Regions from separate parts of the Streptomyces sp. NPDC019396 genome, predicted to be linked through region 1. Evidence: riboswitches for the same ligand, from Rfam matches in the RefSeq annotation. Region 1 holds a riboswitch; each other region holds the start of a gene.

What was found. Region 1 has a riboswitch for cyclic di-AMP ahead of ABZ532_RS09905 (M23 family metallopeptidase). Riboswitches for the same ligand answer to the same signal wherever they lie in the genome.
Positions count from the first base shown of each region.
Region 2: another riboswitch for cyclic di-AMP. It lies ahead of ABZ532_RS07330 (NlpC/P60 family protein); the one in region 1 lies ahead of ABZ532_RS09905 (M23 family metallopeptidase).
Region 3: another riboswitch for cyclic di-AMP. It lies ahead of ABZ532_RS09020 (LysM peptidoglycan-binding domain-containing M23 family metallopeptidase); the one in region 1 lies ahead of ABZ532_RS09905 (M23 family metallopeptidase).
Region 4: another riboswitch for cyclic di-AMP. It lies ahead of ABZ532_RS13235 (M23 family metallopeptidase); the one in region 1 lies ahead of ABZ532_RS09905 (M23 family metallopeptidase).

Region 1 is NZ_JBEYBS010000007.1:19,274-24,393, reverse strand. Features, by position in the region: gene ABZ532_RS09915 (MerR family transcriptional regulator) at 1-603, shown strand, start outside; gene ABZ532_RS09910 (PP2C family protein-serine/threonine phosphatase) at 813-1,958, shown strand; cyclic di-AMP (ydaO/yuaA leader) riboswitch at 2,179-2,313, shown strand; gene ABZ532_RS09905 (M23 family metallopeptidase) at 2,355-3,380, shown strand; gene ABZ532_RS09900 (PrsW family intramembrane metalloprotease) at 3,405-4,736, opposite strand; gene trmB (tRNA (guanosine(46)-N7)-methyltransferase TrmB) at 4,900-5,120, opposite strand, start outside.
Region 2 is NZ_JBEYBS010000005.1:75,815-80,934, reverse strand. Features, by position in the region: gene ABZ532_RS07340 (M23 family metallopeptidase) at 1-586, shown strand, start outside; gene pcrA (DNA helicase PcrA) at 677-3,154, opposite strand; cyclic di-AMP (ydaO/yuaA leader) riboswitch at 3,386-3,576, shown strand; gene ABZ532_RS07330 (NlpC/P60 family protein) at 3,575-4,717, shown strand; gene ABZ532_RS07325 (hypothetical protein) at 4,877-5,120, opposite strand, start outside.
Region 3 is NZ_JBEYBS010000006.1:107,530-112,649, reverse strand. Features, by position in the region: gene ABZ532_RS09030 (STM4011 family radical SAM protein) at 1-129, shown strand, start outside; gene ABZ532_RS09025 (SGNH/GDSL hydrolase family protein) at 90-881, opposite strand; gene ABZ532_RS09020 (LysM peptidoglycan-binding domain-containing M23 family metallopeptidase) at 1,069-2,043, opposite strand; cyclic di-AMP (ydaO/yuaA leader) riboswitch at 2,048-2,201, opposite strand; gene ABZ532_RS09015 (tyrosine-protein phosphatase) at 2,610-3,425, shown strand; gene ABZ532_RS09010 (DUF6126 family protein) at 3,447-3,587, opposite strand; gene ABZ532_RS09005 (XRE family transcriptional regulator) at 3,598-4,203, opposite strand; gene ABZ532_RS09000 (aspartate aminotransferase family protein) at 4,276-5,120, opposite strand, start outside.
Region 4 is NZ_JBEYBS010000009.1:155,599-160,718, forward strand. Features, by position in the region: gene ABZ532_RS13220 (GNAT family N-acetyltransferase) at 1-583, opposite strand, end outside; gene ABZ532_RS13225 (HPr family phosphocarrier protein) at 671-952, shown strand; gene ABZ532_RS13230 (GntR family transcriptional regulator) at 1,080-1,766, opposite strand; gene ABZ532_RS13235 (M23 family metallopeptidase) at 2,021-2,794, opposite strand; cyclic di-AMP (ydaO/yuaA leader) riboswitch at 2,807-2,975, opposite strand; gene ABZ532_RS13240 (pitrilysin family protein) at 3,247-4,650, opposite strand; gene ABZ532_RS13245 (pitrilysin family protein) at 4,647-5,120, opposite strand, start outside.

The DNA of each region.
Region 1 (5,120 bases):
CAGCGGATCCTGCTGCTGCGTGAGCTCGGCCTCGGGCTGCCCGCGATCGCGGACGTCCTGGCGGGGCAGAGGGACACGGCTGCCGCACTGCGTACGCATCTGAGACTGCTCGAGCAGGAGCAGGAGCGCATCGTGCGGCAGATCGCCTCGGTGCGGACCACTCTCGACCGCACGGAGAAGGGAGAAGCACTCATGGCGGAGGAAGTCTTCGACGGCTTCGATCACACCCGGTACGAGCAGGAGGTGACCGAGCGCTGGGGCCGGGACGCCTATGAGAAGGGGGACGGCTGGTGGCGCTCACTGAGCCACGAGGAGAAGAAGGACTTCCAGGACCGTCAGGTCGCGATCGCCCGTGACTTCGCGCGGGCCCGCGAGCGCGGTCTCGCCGTGGACGGCGAGGAGGCGCAGGCGATCGCGGGGCGCCACGTCGAGTGGCTGGCGGTGACGGTCACACCGACGAAGTCGTACGTCATCGGGCTCGGCGAGATGTACGTCGCCGATCCGCGCTTCGCGAAGAACTACGACCGGTACGCGGAGGGCACGGCGGAGTTCGTGCGTGACGCGATGAAGGTGTACGCGGAGCGCCACCTGAGCGACGACTGAGACCGCTCAGCCGACCCGCGTACGTACCGCCCCTGCGGTACGGTCACCAGGAGGGCCCCCTGGTGACCATCCCCTGGTGGTGACCACGCCTTCCCCGCGCCGTAGTCCGGTTGGCCGACGGCGACTCGCCCCCCGGTGCGGCTGCGGCCAGCCTGGGTGGGACGCGGTTTTCGTCCGCGGCCGCGGGCGGACCGGGCAGGAGAGCAGTCTTGGCACAGTACGGCGGCGACGAGGGATTCCGGCGCAACACCGGCGGCCGTGTCCTCGTGCTGCTGCTGCCCTGGCTGATGATCATCGCCGGTGTGGTCTTCGACCTGTTCACCCCGGAGGCGTACCGCGCCTCGCCGCTCTTCGCCGCCGCTCCGCTGCTCGCCGCCCCCTTCTACACATGGCGCGGCACCGTGGTCGCCATGGTCGTCAGCGTGCTCACCGTGCTGGGGCTGAACGTCTACAACGGCACGGTGGGCCAGGTGCCGCCGGCCACCGAGGTCTTCACCGTGCTGACGGTGTCGGTCGTCGCCCTCTACATCAACCGCGTACTCCGCCGCAGCGGTGAGCGGCTCGCCTCCGCCCGAGTCATCGCCGAGGCGGCGCAGCTCGCTGTGCTGCCCGAGCCCGCCGAGCGGATCGGCGGGCTGCATGTGGCCGCGCGCTACGAAGCGGCGCAGGCGGACGCGTTCATCGGCGGGGATCTCTACGCCGTCCAGGACACCGTGTTCGGTGTCCGTCTGGTGGTCGGGGACGTCCGCGGCAAGGGGCTGGACGCGGTCGCGACGGTGGCGGTGCTGCTCGGGGCGTTCCGCGAGGTGGCCGATGAGGAGTCCTCGCTGGAGACGATCGCGCAGCGTCTGGAACGGGCGCTGGCCCGGGAGCACACTCGGGCGCACGGACTCGACGAGGTCGAGGGGTTCACCACGGCGGTCCTGGCGGAGATCCCGCACGACGGTGGTCGCGTCCGGATCGTCAACCGGGGCCATCCGCCGCCCATCGTGCTGTACGCGGACGGCGCGCTCGACATGCTGGAGCCGAGCCAGGACGCGCTGCCGCTCGGCATGGGGGATCTCGCCCGCTGGCCGGACCGCGCGGACGACGCGCCGTTTCCGCCGGGGGCGACGCTGCTCCTCTATACGGACGGGCTTTCCGAGGCCCGCGATCGGCACGGGACCTTCTACGATCCGCAGGCGCGGCTCGGGGGCCATGTCTTTCCCGGGCCGGACGAGCTGCTGGACACGGTCGTCGCCGATGTACGGCGGCACACGGGCGGCGGGCTCACGGACGACATGGCGCTGCTGGCGGTCGGCAGGCCGGGTGTGCGGCAGCCGGCGAGGCGCAGGACGCTGCCGGTGGTGCCCTGAGGTCTGCCCCGCCCGGAGTATGTGACGAATCGTCAGATATTCAACGGTGAACAATGTGGCGTGAGGGGCGGTCAACTCGCCCGATTCACCCACCTAGCGGGCGGTACGTCCAGGCCGAAAATCGTTAATGATCAAGTGGAACGGCTTGGAATAGAGCCTCGGCGTCTATTAACGTTCGATAACGCAGCGCGGTTGTCCCAGTCGTCGCAAGAGACGGCACCGTGCGCACGCGCCGAATCCCGCAAGGGAACCGGGGAACCACCACTTGGGGTGAATCGGGTACTTCGTGTGCCCGTAGGAGACCTTCCTGCTCCGAACCCGTCAGCTAACCCGGTAGGCGAGAAGGAAGGAAAGGAGCACGCCTCCGTGGCGTCCAACGAGCCTGCCCTCCAGGGGATTCCCACCACCGAGTGGGTCCCGACCGCCGAGTGGATCGCTTCCGACGGGGCGGAGGAGTGGAACCCGACGGAGGAGTCCGTCCGGCCGGTCCGCGGCAGGCACCGTGTCGTCAAGCAGCGGGGCGGCCTCGCCCGGAGCTCCACCGTGCTCGGTGTCGGCGTGATCGCAGCCGTCGGCGCGGGCGGCATCGCCACCGCGCAGGACAAGCCGGCCGTCTCCATCTCACTGCCCGACACCATCGCGGACAACCTCCCGGACGCCGAGTCACTGCCCGGCGTGGGCTCCCTGATATCGGGCGACGGCTCCGACGAACAGGGCGCGGACGATGCGGCGGGCGCACCGCTCACCGCGATGTCCCTCGCCACCACCACTGACACCGCAGAGCCGGTCAGCGCCCAGCAGGGCACCGCGGGCGAGGCGCTGCGCGCCCGGATCCTCCAGCAGGCCGAGCAGCAGCAGGCCAAGGTCGAGGCGGAGGCGCGGGCGGCTGCCGAGAAGGCCGCCGCGGAGAGCGCCGCGGCCGAGGCGAAGAAGCAGCAGACGGAGGCGGAGGCCAAGGCCGCCGAGGTCCAGCGCAAGGCGGAGGAGGCCGCTGAGGCCGCCCGGCTCGCCGAGCTCGCCGCGAGCTACTCACTGCCCACGTCCTCGTACACCCTCACCTCCACCTTCGGCGAGGCCGGCTCCATGTGGTCGTCCGGCTACCACACCGGTCTCGACTTCGCGGCCCCCACCGGCACCCCGGCGAAGGCCGTGCACGGAGGGACCGTCAAGTCCGCGGGCTGGTCGGGCGCGTACGGCTACCGCGTGGTGCTGGAGCTCGAGGACGGCTCCGAGGTCTGGTACTGCCACCTGTCGTCGATGACCGTCGGCGCCGGCCAGGAGGTCGGCACGGGCGACACCATCGGACGCGTCGGTGCGACCGGCAATGTCACCGGGCCGCATCTGCACCTGGAGGTGCACACCCCGTCCGGCGAAGGTGTGGATCCGGCCGCCTGGCTGCGGGACAAGGGCCTGAGCGTCTGACCCCGAGTCGCAAGAGCTGACGCCCTAGTGCCGGTAGGGGTTGTAGTCCTCGTAGTCCCGGTGCGGCGGAGGTATCCGGGCGCGCCCCGTCGCCCTCGCCGCATAGGTCAGAGCCGGTGTCGCGACATGCTTGCGCTGCCAGAGGTGATGCAGCAGCTCCTGCTCACGCGCGACGAAGTCGGGCCCTGCCGTGCCCCGGTGCGCCTGGTGCCGCAGAAAGGCCAGCGAGGTCGCGAACGTCTCGTACTCGGAAACGGCACGGGCCGCCGCGCTCCCGTGTATGCGCGCCGCCGTGTCGCGGGCCAGTGTGCGCGCCCGCATCGAGGACAGGGCGAGCGGCTCGGCGGGGGAGAGCCAGCCTGCCTCGGCGTACGCGGGAAGCTGGGACGCGATCGTGCGCAGCTCGCGCTGCCTGCTCCAGACCGCGAGCCAGGTGAGCAGTGCGAAGGCCGGCACCATGACGACTCCGTACACGAGGTAGAAGCCCCAGGGCCCGAACACCGCCGAGCCGTTCCACAGCGCGTGCATGCCGATCGCCAGGATCAGGCCCAGCAGCGGTAGCCCGGCCCTGTGCAGCTTCCGGCGCCGGGCGGTGAGCGCGGCGGCACCGAAGCCGATACCGGTCAGCACGGTGAAGAGCGGATGGGCGAACGGCGACATCACGATCCGTACGACGAACGTCGCCGCCGTGCCGGACGAGAATCCCGAGCGGCCGAACTCCTGGTCCTCCAGGAAGGCGTTGCCGAGATAGAGGACGTTCTCGGTGAAGGCGAAGCCGGTCGCGGTGAACCCGGCCACGACGACCCCGTCGACGACTCCCGTGAAGTCCTTTCTGCGGAACAGGAAGATGAGCAGCACGGAAGCCGCCTTGGCGCTTTCCTCCACGACCGGCGCGATGATCGTGGCGCCGATCGTGTCCGCCGATGTCGGATCGGCCGTGGCGGTCGCTATCCACTGGGTCGCGAAGGAGTTGGCGATGATCGCGATGAGCGCGGCGGCGCAGGCTCCCCAGGCGAAGGCGAAGAGGAGATTCCGCCAGGGCCCCGGCTCGACACGGTCCAGCCAGCGGAAGGCCGCCATCAGCAGCGGCACCGGCAGCAGTGCAAGGGCGAGGCCCACCAGGAAGCCTTCCGTGCCGGTCTGCTCGCGCACCAGTGCCAGGATGACCAGCCCGCACAGCGCGAGCAGGGTGATCACGGTCCAGGCCCGCACCGCCGCGCTGCGCCAGAAGGCCCGGCTCGGTTTGTAACGCCAGCGTGCAGGCTCCGGCACGGCGTCGAAGAGCAGCTGCTCGTCGCACGCCGGGATGGCGGGGTGGGGCGCCGTGGGGTACGGCTGCCTGCTCCGGTCGGACACCAGACGACCCTAACGACCACCACTGACAGCCGCGATGCGTTATCCGGCAATCCGGACGTGTTACCGCGCACGTTCGGCGCGGGGCGTTCAACCGGCTCGCGGCGTGTGCCACCGGCCCTGGCGGGCGGGTGCGTGACCCTGCGGGCCGGTACGCGACCCCGAACTACCCGGCCTTGCGGCGGAACAGCAGGTCGTGGACCAGATGCCCCTTCTTGAGGCCCTGGCCTTCGAACCGGGTCAGCGGCCGGAATGCGGGCCGGGGAGCGTAGCCGCCGTCGTCCTGGGTGTTCTCGAAGTCGGGGTGTGCCGAGAGGACCTCGAGCATCTGCTCGGCATACGGCTCCCAGTCCGTGGCGCAGTGCAGCACCGCGCCGGGCTTCAGCC
Region 2 (5,120 bases), on a different contig from region 1:
CGATCCGACATCGGTGCAGTCGGTGCCGGCCAACTCCAAGCTCGATACCCAGCTCGCCGCGCTGAGCGCCGACGCCCGCGACTTCGGCGACCGCGCCAGCCGCACCCAGGAGCGAATCGACCTCAAGGCGCGCCAGGAGGCGGACCGCAAGAAGCGCGAGGCGGAAGCCGCCCGCCGCGAGGCGCTGCGCCCGAAGTTCGCCCTGCCCGTCAGCCAGCACGGGCTCAGCGCCTACTTCGGTCAGGCGGGCGTCAACTGGATGTCCATGCACACCGGCATCGACTTCCCCGTCTCCTACGGGACGCAGGTGAAGGCCGCCACCGATGGCACGGTGCGCACCCAGTGGAACAGCGCCTACGGCAACATGGCGATCGTCACGGCCGCTGACGGCACGGAGACCTGGTACTGCCACCTCAGCAGCACCAAGATCCGCTCAGGATCGGTCAAAGCCGGTGACGTCATCGCCTTCTCCGGCAACTCGGGCAATTCCACCGGCCCGCATCTGCACTTCGAGGTACGTCCGGGCGGCGGTTCCGCGATAAACCCGCTGTCGTGGCTGCGCGGCCACGGTCTCGACCCGACCTGATCCGGCACAGACGTAGGCGGACGTACGACGCCCCGCGCTCCGCCTCCGCCCCTTCGGGGTGCGGCTTTCACCGCACCCCGGCCCCTCTCGCTACAGCTTCTCGACCGGCGCGTACCGCAGTAGCAGCCGCTTCGGTTTGGTGTCCCCGAAGTCGATCGTCGCCTGGGCGTCCGCGCCCAGTCCCGTCACCGCCATCACCGTGCCGAGACCGAACTGGTCGTGTGTCACCCGGTCTCCGACCGCCAGCGCGATGACGGGCTTGTCAGCCGCCCGCCTGGTCGCGAATCCAGAGGGGCCGGAACGCGACCGGGACGAGGAGAGCGAGGAGGTGATCCCGGAGACCGGACCCGCCGGGGCGGCCATCGGTCCCGTCCGCTTCCATTCCAGATGCGCGTCCGGGATCTCCTCCAGAAAACGGGACGGCGGGTTGTACGAGGGCTGGCCCCAGGCGCTGCGCATCGACGAGCGGGTCAGATAGAGCCGCTCACGGGCTCGGGTGATCCCCACATACGCCAGCCGCCGCTCCTCCTCCAGCTCCTTGGCCTGGCCGAGCGCCCGCATGTGCGGGAAGACCCCGTCCTCCATGCCGGTGAGGAACACGACGGGGAACTCCAGGCCCTTCGCCGTGTGCAGCGTCATGAGGGTGATGACTCCGCTGCCCTCCTCGTCCTCGTCCGGGATCTGGTCGGAGTCCGCGACGAGTGCGACCTGCTCCAGGAACTCGGCGAGCGTGCCGGAACCCTCGTCGGCCCCCCGCTCCTGCTCGAATTCGAGGGCGACCGCCGCGAGCTCCTGGAGGTTCTCGATACGGGTCTCGTCCTGCGGGTCGGTGGATGCCTGGAGCTCGGCCAGGTATCCGGTGCGCTCCAGCACCGCCTCGAGGACGGTGGCGGGGCCCGCGCCCGATTCGACGATCGTGCGCAGCTCCTCCATCAGCGTGTTGAAGCGCTTCACGGCATTGGCCGAACGGGCCGCCATGCCGTACGCCTCGTCCACGCGCCGCAACGCCTGCGGGAAGGTGATCTTCTCGCGCAGCGCGAGGGCGTCGATCATCGCCTCGGCGCGCTCGCCGATACCGCGCTTGGGGACGTTGAGGATACGGCGCAGCGGGACGTTGTCCTCGGGGTTGGCGAGGACCCGCAGATAGGCGAGGACGTCCCGGACTTCCTTGCGCTCGTAGAAGCGCACTCCTCCGACGACCTTGTAGGGCAGGCCGACGCGGATGAAGATCTCCTCGAAGACACGGGACTGGGCGTTGGTCCGGTAGAAGACGGCGACATCGCCCGCCTTGGCCTCGCCCGCGTCGGTCAGCCGGTCGATCTCGTCGGCGACGAACTGCGCCTCGTCGTGCTCGGTGTCCGCGACATAGCCGGTGATCTGCGCTCCGGCGCCGGCGTTCGTCCAGAGGTTCTTGGGACGACGGCTCTCGTTGCGCTCGATGACGGCGTTGGCGGCGGAGAGGATCGTCTGGGTGGAGCGGTAGTTCTGCTCCAGCAGGATCGTGGTGGCGTCCGGATAGTCCTCCTCGAACTGGAGGATGTTGCGGATCGTGGCGCCGCGGAAGGCGTAGATCGACTGGTCGGCGTCACCGACGACGCACAGCTCGGCGGCCGGCAGGTCCTCGTATCCCTCGCCGACCAGCTCGCGCACCAGGGTGTACTGGGCGTGGTTGGTGTCCTGGTACTCGTCCACCAGGACGTGCCGGAAGCGGCGCCGGTAGTGCTCGGCCACGTCCGGGAACGCCTGGAGCAGATGAACGGTGGTCATGATGATGTCGTCGAAGTCCAGGGCGTTGGCCTCGCGCAGCCGCGCCTGGTACATCCGGTACGCCTCGGCCAGCGTCTTCTCGAAGCCTCCCCCGGAGCCTCCGGCCTGGGAGGTGCCCCCGGCCACCTGATCGGCGAAGGCCTCCTCGTCGATCAGCTCGTTCTTGAGGTTCGAGATCTTGGCGCTGAACGACTTCGGCGGGAACTTCTTCGGGTCGAGGTCGAGATCGCGGCACACCAGGGCCATCAGCCGCTTCGAGTCGGCGGCGTCGTAGATCGAGAACGACGAGGTGAAGCCGAGCTTCTTGCTCTCGCGGCGCAGGATGCGGACGCAGGCACTGTGGAAGGTGGAGACCCACATCGCGTTGGCACGGGGGCCGACGAGCTGCTCGACCCGCTCCTTCATCTCGCCCGCGGCCTTGTTGGTGAAGGTGATGGCCAGTATCTGCCCTGGGTGGACATTGCGGGTCGCCAGCAGGTGGGCGATCCGGTGGGTCAGCACCCGCGTCTTTCCGGAACCCGCTCCGGCCACGATGAGCAGCGGCGAGCCGGTGTGGGCGACGGCGGCGCCCTGCTGTTCGTTCAGGCCTTCCAGCAGCGCGACGGGGTCCACGGCCGGGCGCGGCACACCACTGCGGTAGTACTCGTCCCTGGTCGGAGGCACGTCGAAGCGACCCCCGAAGAGGTCGTGCGGGACGTCCTCGGCGGGGGCGTGCTCGTCGGGCTCCGGAGGCGGGGGCTCCTCCGAGGCTGCAGAGCGCTGGAGGCCGGCCAGGAAGCTGTCGTCAAAGAGGCTGCTCATCGCTCTACGAGTCTAGGCCGCCGCACTGACAGCCCGCCGCCGCCTTCGCCTGAATCACGCGTCGCGATCACGCCAATCCAGCTCGTCACATTCCGTGAAGTCGCGGCCACGACACGCCAAGGTAACGGAAATGTATCGGACATAATGCGCACCGACCTTCACACGAGCGCCACAGTTTGGCTAGCGTGCTCGCCAAGGCAGCCCGTACCCCCGCGGCGACCAACGCCAATCGGGCAGCTCGCGCCGAATCCGACCATTCCGCAAGGAAGGTGAGGAACCGGGGACCCAACTCTTTTGTGCCCACCGGCACAAGAGGGGCCCCACCGGGGTGAATCGGGCCACGTTCAGCAAGGCCCGTAGGACAACCTTCCGTTCCGTCCGAACCCGACAGCTAACCCGGTAGGCGGCAAACGGAAGGAGATGCCTGCCTTGGCATCGCATCGCAAGGCGCGTGCCCTTACGGGTACACGTACGAAGAATCCCGCCGTCGGGTTCACGACGGCAGCCATCGCGGGCGTCACCCTGCTGTCCACGCAGAGCGCCCGGGCCGAACCGCAGCCCAGTGTCGAAGAGGTCCAGAAGAAGGTCGACGACCTCTATCGCCAGGCCGGAACCGCGACCCAGCAGTACGACCGCGCCAAAGAGGAAACGACGCAGCAGCGCCGCGAGGTGGACCAGCTCCTCGACAACGCCGCGGAGCGCACGGAGTCCCTGAACGAAGCCCGTCGCGCACTCGGCTCGTACGCCGCCGCCCAGTACCGCACCGGAACGGTCACACCGACCGCCGCGCTGCTCCTCGCGGACAGCCCGCAGGAGTACTTCGACCAGACGCGCCTGATGGACCGGCTGTCCGAAGAACAGCGTGAAGCCGTCACCGACTTCGAGGAGCAGCGGTCTGCGGCAGCGGAGCAGCGCGTGGAGGCGACCAGGAGCCTGGAGAAGCTCAGCGACTCACAGGCATCGCTGCGCACCACCAAGGAGACGGTGCAGCGCAAGCTCGCCGAGGCACGGGAGCTGCTGTCGAAGCTGACGGCGGAGGAGAAGGCACGGCTCGCGGAACTGGAGCGTCAGCGGGAGCAAGAGGCACACCGCAAGGCGGAGGCGAAGGCCAGGGCCGAGGCAGAGGCCAGAGCGGAGGCCGAGGCCCAACGCCGGGCACAGCAGGAGCAGCAGGGCACGGGGACCGGCGCGGGCACCTCCGCCGGCTCGTACGCCGCCAAGGCGCAGCAGGTGCTGTCCTTCGCCCGCAGCCAGATCGGCAAGCCCTACGTCTGGGGCGCGACCGGACCCAGCTCCTACGACTGCTCCGGCCTCACCCAGGCCGCTTGGCGCGCGGCCGGTGTCGATCTGCCCCGCACCACCTGGGACCAGGTCGAGGTGGGACAGCGGGTCGCGGCGAAGGACCTCGTCCCCGGCGACCTCGTGTTCTTCTACGACGACATCAGCCACGTCGGGATCTACATCGGCAACGGGCAGATGATCCACGCCCCGAAGCCGGGCGCGAACGTCCGCGAGGAATCGATCTACTACATGCCGATCTACGGGAGCGTGCGCCCGGCCTGAGCGGGATCCGGCCCGGCACGGCGTTCCCCGGCACGGCGAGCGGCGCCGCGGCCCCGTCGATCGGGGTGACCTGGCCGCTGCGTGCGGGCCGAACGCATGAGCGCGAAGAACCCCGCCAGGGACGACCTGGCGGGGTTCGGCTTCACCGGGCTGCCGGGATCACTCCCTGTTCAAGGCAGCTCGCAGACAGGCGATCAGATCGCCGGTCGGCACCTCGGTCCACGTGGCCCCGGGCACCCCCACGCGCATGACCTCATGGCGCTCCTCGTCCAGCTCGTGCACCAGGACCTGACGGCTCGTTCCGTCCAACGGATCCACCCGCAGCCGGACGGCCCCGTGCGAGACAGTCGGGAACATGTTCCGCAGCACGTCATCCGCATGGAGGCGACGCAGAAGGTTCCAC
Region 3 (5,120 bases), on a different contig from region 1:
GAGCGGATCCCCGCCCACGCGTCAGCACACGGTGGGGTGAACGGTCCCGGGCCCGGGCCGGGCCTGGGGCCTGGACTTGGTAGCGGTCCTCAGAGCGGAAGGAGGTCCGGGCGCTTCGGCACCACATGATCGCCGGAGGACTCGCCGCGCAGTCGCCTGCCGATCCACGGGACCAGGTACTCCCTGGCCCAGTGGATGTCGTCCCGACGGATCTCCAGCGCACCCCGGGGCGGCAGTGGGGGCCACTCCTGGTCCGGGTCCGCGGGGATGTCGATGCCGAGGACCTGAGCGGCGCGGAGGGCGACACGGGTGTGGCCCTCCGGGGAGAGGTGGAGGCGGTCATCGTCCCAGGCCCGGCGGTCCTGTACGGACCTGAGCGACCAGAGGTCCAGTACGGGGCAGCCGTGGCGGTCGGCGATGGCCCGTACGTGGGCGGTGTACGTAGCGATCTTGCCGCGCAGATGGCGGAGCACCGGCACCCCCCGGGTGTCGAATCCGGTGGTCACCATGACGGTGCCGACGGATGCGCGGAGGTCGGCCACTGCGCGTTCGAAGCGCTCGGCGACGTCGTCGGGGTCGGTGCCGGGCCGGATGATGTCGTTGCCCCCCGCGCAGAACGTCACCAGGTCGGGGGCGAGTTCCTTCGCCCGGGGAACCTGCTCCTCCACGATCTGGTCGAGCAGCCGGCCGCGTACGGCGAGGTTGGCGTAGCGGAAGGTGTGCTCCGGTACACGGTCGTCGAGCAGCACCGCGAGGCGGTCTGCCCAGCCGACGAACTGCTCGTCGGGCCCCGGATCCCCCACGCCCTCGGTGAAGCTGTCACCGATCGCCGCGTACGACCCGAATAGTGTGTCTGTTGTTGATCTCGAATCGTCTGCCACGTCACGACATCTTTCACCGCGCGAAGTGACCTACGCCACCGTAGGAGGGGTTGACGGGGCGTGACATAGACCACCGAGCCGGTTTCCGGCGGACGGGAATACCGGCGGCACACAGACGTCCGCCGCTCCCCGCGTCAGGTGGGGAGCGGCGGACGTCACTGACGTCACGTCAGTTGGAGGGAGTGGTTCAGAGGCTCACACCGTGCTGGCGGAGGTAGGCCAGCGGGTCGATGTCCGATCCGTAGTTCGGGGTGGTGCGGATCTCGAAGTGGAGGTGCGGACCGGTGGAGTTGCCGGTGGATCCGGAGAGGCCGATCTGCTGTCCGCCACTCACGCTCTGCCCGGCCGAGACGGAGAGGGAGGAGAGGTGGGCGTACTGGGAGTAGGTGCCGTCCGCGTGCCGGATGACGACCTGGTTGCCGTACGCGCCGGCCCATCCGGCCGAGGCGACGGTGCCGGGGCCGACGGACTTGACCGAGGTGCCGACGGAGGCGATGAAGTCGAGACCGGTGTGGTAGCCGCTGGACCACATGGCACCCGGGGTGCGGTAAGCGGTGCTGATGCCTCCGGCGACCGGAGCGGAGTAGAAGGACTCCTTGCTCTTCACGGACGGGGCCTCGGCAGCCGCGGGGGCGGCGGCCTCGACCTTGGCCTCGGCCTTGACCCTGGGGGCGGCCGGGGCGGCCTTGGGGGCATCGGCGGTACGGTCGGCCGACCGCGAGGCTCGCTCACTCTTCGCCGGCGCCTGGGCGGGGCGCTCGGTCGGCGGCGCGGCCTTCGCCGCGGTGCCGAGGGCGAGCTTCAGGCCCGGGTGGATCAGTGAGGGGTTCTCGCCGACGACCTCGCGGTTCTCGGCGTACAGCTTCTTCCAGCCGCCGCGGACTTGCTGCTCTTCGGCGATCTTGGACAGATAGTCGCCGGACACGACCGTGTAGGTCCTGGGCGGCTTCGCAGCGGCCACCGACTGCGGGGCGGCGGCCTGTCGGGCGACTGCGGCGGTGTGCTCGGCGGTGGCCGCGGGAGCGGACTTCCCCGTGGCGTGCGCCGCGCCTGCGGCGCCGATGAGCGGGAGTGCGATGGCGGCGCCACCGGTTCCCGCGGCGACGAATCCGCGAGCGAGCGGGCTGGTCTTGGGTCGGCGGTGCTTACCCCGTCCGGGCATGGCGAATTCCTCTCCGGCGCCTGCGAGGTGAGCTGTCGGGTTCGGGCTGGAGCTGCCCGGCCGTGCGATGGCACGGCTACACCCCGAGCCGTCCGGAATCCCGGGACGGCGACTTACCTGGGTCCCCCGCTCCTGCCACGCGTGGGTGTGTGCGGAATTCCGGACGGCGGCAGGATTCGGCGGTCCGACCGGATTGCGGCGACCGTAGGCGAGTCGGGCGAGCGGTACAAGCAGTCCTATTCGGTCGGCATTCACCCGTGCGATATCAACGGGGATTTTCCGGTCACCCTGCGTGGATTACGGATCTTTGATTGCCTTATACGCAAAGGGGTTTGATGGGGAGACACGGCAACGGACCGTCACGAATATGATCCCGCTCACGACGGGAATCCCATCTCATTCCTTACCGGTGCACCCTTCCCCAATTCATCAAATCGGACAGAACCGGCATTAACCTCAGACAGACCCACTTCGGGCAGGGTGATTTCCCGAGGAATCCATGTCGTATGGTCAGGTGCACGCCGTCGTCGGCGCGCGACGCCAACCGCAGACACGGAGGAGCCCCCGTGACGCAGCAGCTGCCCCAGGTCCCTTCGACCGAGCCCGAGCTCTCGGGCGTGCGCAACTTCCGGGACGTGGGCGGTCTGCCGACCGTGGACGGGCGCCGGGTGCGGCACGGCAGACTGTTCCGCAGCGGTCACCTCGCCCACGCCACCGCCGACGACGCGGTGTTCCTCGCGTCCCTGGGGCTCCACACGATCTTCGACTTCCGCAACGCGGCCGACCACAAGCTCGAGGGGGCCGACGTCGAGCTGCCCGGAGTGCGGAACGTGAACATCCCGCTCAGCGACCCCGCCGACGGCGCCGAGTTCTGGATGATGGTGCGCGACGGCAATCTCGAACAGCTGCGCTCGATCCTCGCCGACGGCAAGGCGGCCGGCCGGATGTCCGACTCGTACCGGAAGATGATCAAGGAGCGGACCGAGGAGCACAGCAGCGTGCTGCACTCCCTCGCCGAGGACAGTGTCCCCGCCCTGATGCACTGCGCCGCGGGCAAGGACCGCGCGGGCCTGTCGATCGCGATCTCCCTGCTCGCGGTGGGCGTCGAGCGGGACGCCATCGAGGCCGACTACCTGAAGTCGAACGATCCGCACCGCCGCTACAAGGTGCGCCGCAGCGACACCTCGTCCGCCGGCATGTCCCCCGAGGTCATGGACCTGCTCAACCCGCTCTTCGATGCCCGCGCGGAATACCTGGCGGCGGCCTTCGAGACCATCGAGGAGACCTGGGGCGGCCCCGAGCGCTATCTCTCCGAGGGGCTCGGCATCGCGCCCGAGACCCGGGAGCGGCTGCGCGACCGTCTGCTGGACGGCGCGGCCTGATACCTCCGCGCGCCCCCGGCCTCACTGCCCGCCGACCGTGAACAGCAGGTAGAGGAACGCCGCGAACAGGTGGCCCGCGACCAGGTAGGCGAACAGCCGGACGGCCAGGCCTAGCGGGAACTTCTGGTCGCTCGGCGAGGACTTCTCAAGTGCATCGGGCATGCGGGTCTCCTCAGGTGTGCGGTCGCGCGTGCGGATCGGGGCTCTGGAGCAGGGTGTGGACGAACAGCAGCTCGACCCCGCCTGGTGTGGCGGAGGCGATACGGTGCGGGGTGAGCGAGTCGAAGTGCGCGCTGTCCCCCGGGGCGAGCTCATGGACGGTGTCCCCGAGGCCCAGCCGGAGCCGGCCGTCCAGGACGTAGAGCCACTCCTCACCCGGATGGACCCGCACCAGATCACCCTGGGCCCCGTGGGGCACCCGCACCCGCAGGGCCTGCATGGCGCGGCCCCGGCCGCCGGCCTGCCGGTAGCTCCAGCCGTCGGCCTCAGCGGGTCCCATCCCGCCACCGCGGATGACGGAGTCGCGTTCCGGTGGGTGCTCACCGAGCAGCTCTGCGACGGTCGTGCCGTAGATCCTCGCGAGGGCGAGCAGCATCGGGAGCGAAGGCTGCCGATGGCCGGTCTCCAGCCGGGAGAGATGCGCGGGTGACAGGCACGCACGCCGGGCGGCTGCCTCCAGGGTGAGACCGCGGCGGCGGCGAAGGTCGCGCAGCCGCGGGGCCATATCGGGCAGCTCGCCCACCGGCTGCCCCGGAGGCTCTGAGGCGGAAGGACTCATGCGTCCATTGCGCCAGGATCTTCCCTCTGGGGCAAATTTCTTGCCTCAGAGGCAAAGCGGCTCCCGGGGACGCTAGCGCTGGGCCACAGCCTGCTTCACCAGCGTCCTGCCGAAGTCCCACATCAGCCCGCCGCCCCCGTGCGCCTCGTCCATCACGGCGGTGAACGCCGCAACGAACCGGTCGACCTCCGCCTCTCCGATGACCAGCGGTGGAATCAGCTTGATCACTTCCATATGGTCCCCGGAGACCTGGGTGAGGATCCGGTGCTTCTGGAGCAGCGGCACCACCACCATCTGCGCGAAGAGTCCCTTGCGCGCGGCTTGCAGCATGGTCCACCGGCCGCGCAGTCTCAGCGAGGACGGCCTGCCGAACTCGATGCCGATCATCAGGCCCCGGCCGCGGACCTCCTTCAGCAGCTCGTAGCGGTCCACGAGGGCGGTGAGCCGCGACTTCAGCAGTTCACCGATGGCCCTCGCGTTCGCGACGAGCTGCTCGTCCTCCAGGACCGCGAGCACCGCGAGCCCCGCGGCCATCGCCTGGGCGTTCGCGCCGAAGCTCGCCGAGTGCACCAGCACCCGGTCCATGGACGAGTAGACCTTCTTGAAGATCCAGTCCCTGCCGAGGGTGGCGCTGACCGGGACACAGCCGCCCGAGAGCGCCTTCGCCACACACACCAGATCGGGCTCCACCCCGGCTTCGTGCTGATACGCGTAGAAGTCCCCGGTCCTGCCGAGGCCGGTCTGCACCTCGTCCACGATCAGCAGGGCTCGGTGCCGGCGCAGCAGTTCCTGTGCGGCGGGCAGGAAACCGGGCGGGGCCTCGTGCACGCCCTTGCCCTGGATGGGCTCCACGACGAAGGCCGCCACGTCCCCGCGTCCCAGCTCCCGTTCCAGCGCGGCCAGATCGCCGAGCCCGA
Region 4 (5,120 bases), on a different contig from region 1:
CCCGCTGGACGGCCAGTGACCGGGCGGTCGGCTCCAGGTCCAGCGTCAGCCGGACGGCTCCGTCCTCGAAGCTGCGCTTCTGGGTGTAGCCGGCGTCGGTGAAGACCTTGATCATCTTGCTGTTCGCCGGCAGCACCTCCGCCGCGAACCGCCGGATCCCCCGCTCACGGGCGACCGCCGTGATGTGCTCGAGGAGCGCGGACGCGACGCCCCTCCCCTGGTGCGCGTCCTGGACGAGGAAGGCGACCTCGGCCTCGTCGGCGGGCGCCGATGCCGGCCTGCCGTTCGCGTCGATCCGGTCGTAGCGCACGGTGGCGATGAACTCGCCGCCCACCGTCGCCGCCAAGCCCACCCGGTCCACGTAGTCGTGGTGGGTGAACCGGTGGACGTCCTTGGTGGACAGCCGGGGGTAGGGCGCGAAGAAGCGGTAGTACTTGGACTCGTCCGAGACCTGTTCGTAGAAGCTCACGAGCCGCTCGGCGTCCTGCGTGGTGATGGGCCTGATGCGTGCGGTGCCACCGTCACGCAGCACCACGTCGGCTTCCCAGTGGTCGGGGTACGCGTGGTCCGACGGGGTCTGCATGGGCCCAGACTACGACCCGGGCCCCGGTCGCGAAGCCCGTAAGCCGGGTGCAGTCTGAGGTCACCCCCAGACTGAGGAGGCATCACCATGGCTGAGCGCCGCGTCCATGTCGGCTGGGCCGAGGGCCTGCACGCCCGCCCCGCTTCGATCTTCGTCCGCGCCGCCACGGCCGCGGGCATTCCGGTCACCATCGCCAAGGCCGACGCCAGCCCGGTCAACGCCGCCTCGATGCTGGCGGTGCTCGGCCTCGGCGCGGAGGGCGGCGAGGAGATCGTGCTCGCCTCCGACGCGGACGGCGCCGAGGCGGCACTGGACCGGCTGGCGAAGCTGGTGGCCGAAGGACTTGAGGAACTGCCCGAGACCGTGTGAATTGGCGCAGCATTTATGAAGAGGATCGCCACCGGAATACCGGGAGCACCAAGGCACAGCAATTCACGCCTGGGGGCACACCCCCCGGAAATCGTTTATTGAACCTCTTTTGTATACGGCACCTGTGTTAATCACGCGCGCTCGCTGTGTTTACGGGATGTTGCGAAACCCTCACCGCCGGGCGCGGCGGCGGAATACGCAGCCGGTGCGCCCTGGCCGTCCGCTCCGCGTGCACCGCGGTGAGCGCCCGCGCGCGCTCCGCGTCCCCGCGCGCCACCGCGTCCACGATCGCCGCATGCTCGGACCAGCACTCCATCGGCTGGACCGGCTGCTCGACCGCGTACATCCAGGCGATCTTGTACCGCAACTGGGTGAGCAAGGTGATCAGCCCGGGGCTGGCGGACGCCTGGGCCAGCGTCTCGTGGAACCAGCCGCCCAGTGACCGCAGATCCTCGCCCTGGCCGCCGCGAGCCCGCTCCCGGCCCAGTCTTACCAGGCCGCGCAGCACCTTCAGATGGGCCTCGGTACGCCGCTGCGCGGCCCGGGCAGCACCGAGCGGCTCCAGCAGCACGCGGGTCTCCAGAAGGTCGGCGGCCTCCTGCCTGGTGGGCTCGGCGACACACGCGCCGGCGTGCCGGCGGGACACCACGAAGCCTTCGGACTCCAGGGTGCGCAGCGCCTCGCGCACAGGGACGCGCGAGACGCCGTAGCGACGGGCCAACTGCTCCTCGGCGAGCCGGCTGCCACGCTCCAGGACCCCGGACACGATGTCGTCGCGGATTGCCGTGCATACCGAGCGCGCAGGAATGCGCATACCGAACCTCCGCCTAAATCCGCTGCATCCGCTCACTCCGCGCGAGATCCAGTCGATCAGTCGAGCGACGTCTGTTCGGTGACTCTATGACAATGGGACGGAATTCCGATGGCCCGCTCCGGTCCATGGATATCTTTTGGCCGGAAAATGCCGAAGGCTCCGGCCGGTCTCGATGACCGGGCCGGAGCCTTCGTGCTCCGCGCGCCGTGGGACCGCGCGCGGATCGGAGCTTCGCCTGCCGCGTTGCGGTTCGGTCAGACCTTGACGCCGTGGCCGCGCAGATAGGCCACCGGGTCGATGTCCGAGCCGTACTCGGGGCTCGTACGGGCTTCGAAGTGGAGGTGCGGGCCGGTGGTGTTGCCGGTGGAGCCGGACAGTCCGAGCTGCTGGCCCGGGGTGACCCGCTCGCCGACGGAGACGCTGATGGACGAGAGGTGGCCGTACTGGGTGTACGTGCCGTCGTTCATCTTGATCACGACGTTGTTGCCGTACGCGCCACCCCAGCCGGCCTCCACGACGGTGCCCGTGCCGACCGCGACGACCTTGGACCCGGAGGAGGCGTGGAAGTCGATGCCGGTGTGGCTGCCCGAGGACCAGATGGCCCCGCCCGAGTGGTAGTCGGTGCTGACATAGGACCCGGCGACGGGAAGGTTGTACGACAGCAGGCGCTTGCGCTCGGCCTCACGGGCGGCGCGTTCCTCGGCATCCCGGGCGGCCTTGACCCGGAGCTCGGCGTTGCGCTTCGCGTCGGCTTCGGCCTTGGCCTTGGACGCGGCGAGGTCCGCCTCTTCCTGCTGGACGTCGGCCTGGGCGCCGACCTGCTTGGCGAGCGTGTCGCCGACGATGACCACCTGGTTCAGACCGGTGTCCTCGACGGAGGGGCTCTCCGGCTCGGCGGCGAGGGCGGGTGAGGCGAGGGTTCCGACGACGCCGGTGGTGGCCAGCGCCGCGGCCCCGGCGATGCCCGCACGCTTGCGCGTCAGCCGGCTCGGACCACGATGCTTCCCGGTGGCACGGGTGAACGCCATGAAGTGGCTTGTCCTTTCCTTCCTTCTCGCCTACCGGGTTAGCTGACGGGTTCGGAGCAGGAAGGTCTCCTACGGTCCCCCTCCACGCGGATGCGCGAAGGCGTACCGATTCACCCCACGGGACTTGTGGGTCCCCGGCTCCCCAGGCTTGCGCCCGACGGGGACTCGGCGATAGCTGCCCGTTGCCGCAGGTGCGGCGCATATCAACGAGCGGACAGTGCAGAAGACGCTAAGCCGATCTTCGGCCAATCACCAAATGAACACGAGATTTTGTCGCACATCCCACAGGGCAGACAGGCAGCCTCTCCAACAAAACGGACAAACGGGCAGGTGCGGAGAGGGATGAACGGGCAAAGAGAAGGGCCCCGTTGAGCATGCGCCAACGGGGCCCGTGCAGGTCCTCACCCGCGGATGCCTCCTGGCTCCACGGACCTTCGGCTCACTCCCGTCAATCAGCCGGTGACAATGGTCACTTCGCCGATTCCGAGCGCCTTGACCGGCTCCTCGATCTCCGCGGCGTCACCGACGAGGACCGTGACAAGCCGATCCACCGGGAAGGCGCTGACGACCGCGGCGGTCGCCTCGACGGTGCCGGTGGCGGCCAGCCGGGCATACAGCTGTCCCTGGAAGTCGTCCGGGAGACCCTGCTCCACCTGGTCGGCCAGCGTGCCGGCGACGGAGGCGGCGGTCTCGTACTTCAGCGGGGCGACACCCACCAGGTTCTGCACAGCCACATCGCGCTCGGCGTCCGTGAGGCCCTCGGCGGCGAGCGTGCGCAGCACCGTGACGAGATCCTGGAGCGCCGGGCCGGTGTTCGGGGTGTCGACGGAGCCGCTGATGGCGAGCGTGGCCGCGCCGGTGGCACCACCCGGGGCCGCGGGGGCGGCCGAGCGCAGCACCTGGGCGAAGGCCCGCACTCCGTAGGTGTAGCCCTTCTCCTCGCGCAGGACGCGGTCCAGGCGCGAGGTGAGGGTGCCACCCAGGCAGTAGGTGCCGAGGACCTGGGCCGGCCAGACGCTGTCATGGCGGTCCGGCCCGATGCGGCCGATGAGCAGCTGGGTCTGAACGGCGCCGGGACGGTCGACGATCACGACACGGCCCGTGTCGTCGGCGGTGATCGGCGCCATGAGGCGGGGCTCGCCCGCGCTGCCGGTCCAGGCGCCGATGGTGTCGGCCAGCACGGCGTCCAGATCGACGTCGGCGAGGTCACCGACGATCACGGCCGTGGCGGTGGCGGGCCGCACATGGGCCTCATAGAAAGCCCTGACGGCAGCGGAGTCGATGCCTGCCACGGTCTCTTCGCTGCCCTGACGGGGCCGCGACATCCGCGAGGACGCCGGGAAGAGCTGCTTGGCCAGCTCCTTGGCGCCGCGGCGGGCCGGGTTCGCCGTCTCGTGCGGGATCTCGTCGAGCCGGTTGCGTACGAGCCGCTCGACCTCACTGTCCGCGAACAGCGGCGCCCTCAGGGCCTCGGCCAGCAGGCCCATGGCCTTCGGCAGCCGGGAGACCGGCACTTCGAGCGAGAGGCGGACGCCGGGGTGGTCGGCGTGTGCGTCGAGGGTGGCGCCGCAGCGCTCCAGCTCGGCGGCGAACTGCTCCGCCGTGTGTTTGTCGGTGCCCTCGGAAAGCGCTCGGGCCATGATCGTGGCCACGCCGTCGAGGCCCTCGGGCTCCGCGTCCAGAGGAGCGTCGAGGAAGATCTCAACGGCCACGACCTGCTGGCCGGGGCGGTGGCAGCGCAGCACCGTCAGTCCGTTGCCGAGCGCGCCGCGCTCGGGCGCGGGGAAGGCCCACGGCCGGGCCAGCCCGGGCTGCGGCTGCGGGTGGAAGTCCATGGTCACGGCAGCCTCGGTCACTGTCCGGCCCCCTCTGCGTCGTCGGCGTCGTCGTTGTCCTCTGCCGCGGCGGCAGCGGCGGCTGCGGGCTCGTACACCAGCACCGCGCGGTTGTCCGGCCGCAGCCGGGCCTGAGCGACGGCCCGCACCTCGTCCGCGGTGACGTCCAGGACCCGCGAGACGGCGCTGAACGCCAGCTGGGGGTCGCCGAACAGCACGGCGTACCGGCACAGTTCGTCGGCGCGGCCCGCGACGGTGCCCAGCCGGTCCAGCCATTCGCGCTCCAGCTGGGCCTGGGCGCGCTCCATCTCCTCGGACGTCGGCCCGTCGGCGGCGAACCGTGCGAGCTCCTCGTCCACGGCGGCCTCGATCTCGGGTACCTCGACACCACCGGAGGTCTTCACATCCAGCCAGCCCATCGACGGCGCCCCGGCCAGTCGCAGCAGACCGAAGCCGGCGGCGACCGCCGTGCGGTCGCGGCGCACCAACCG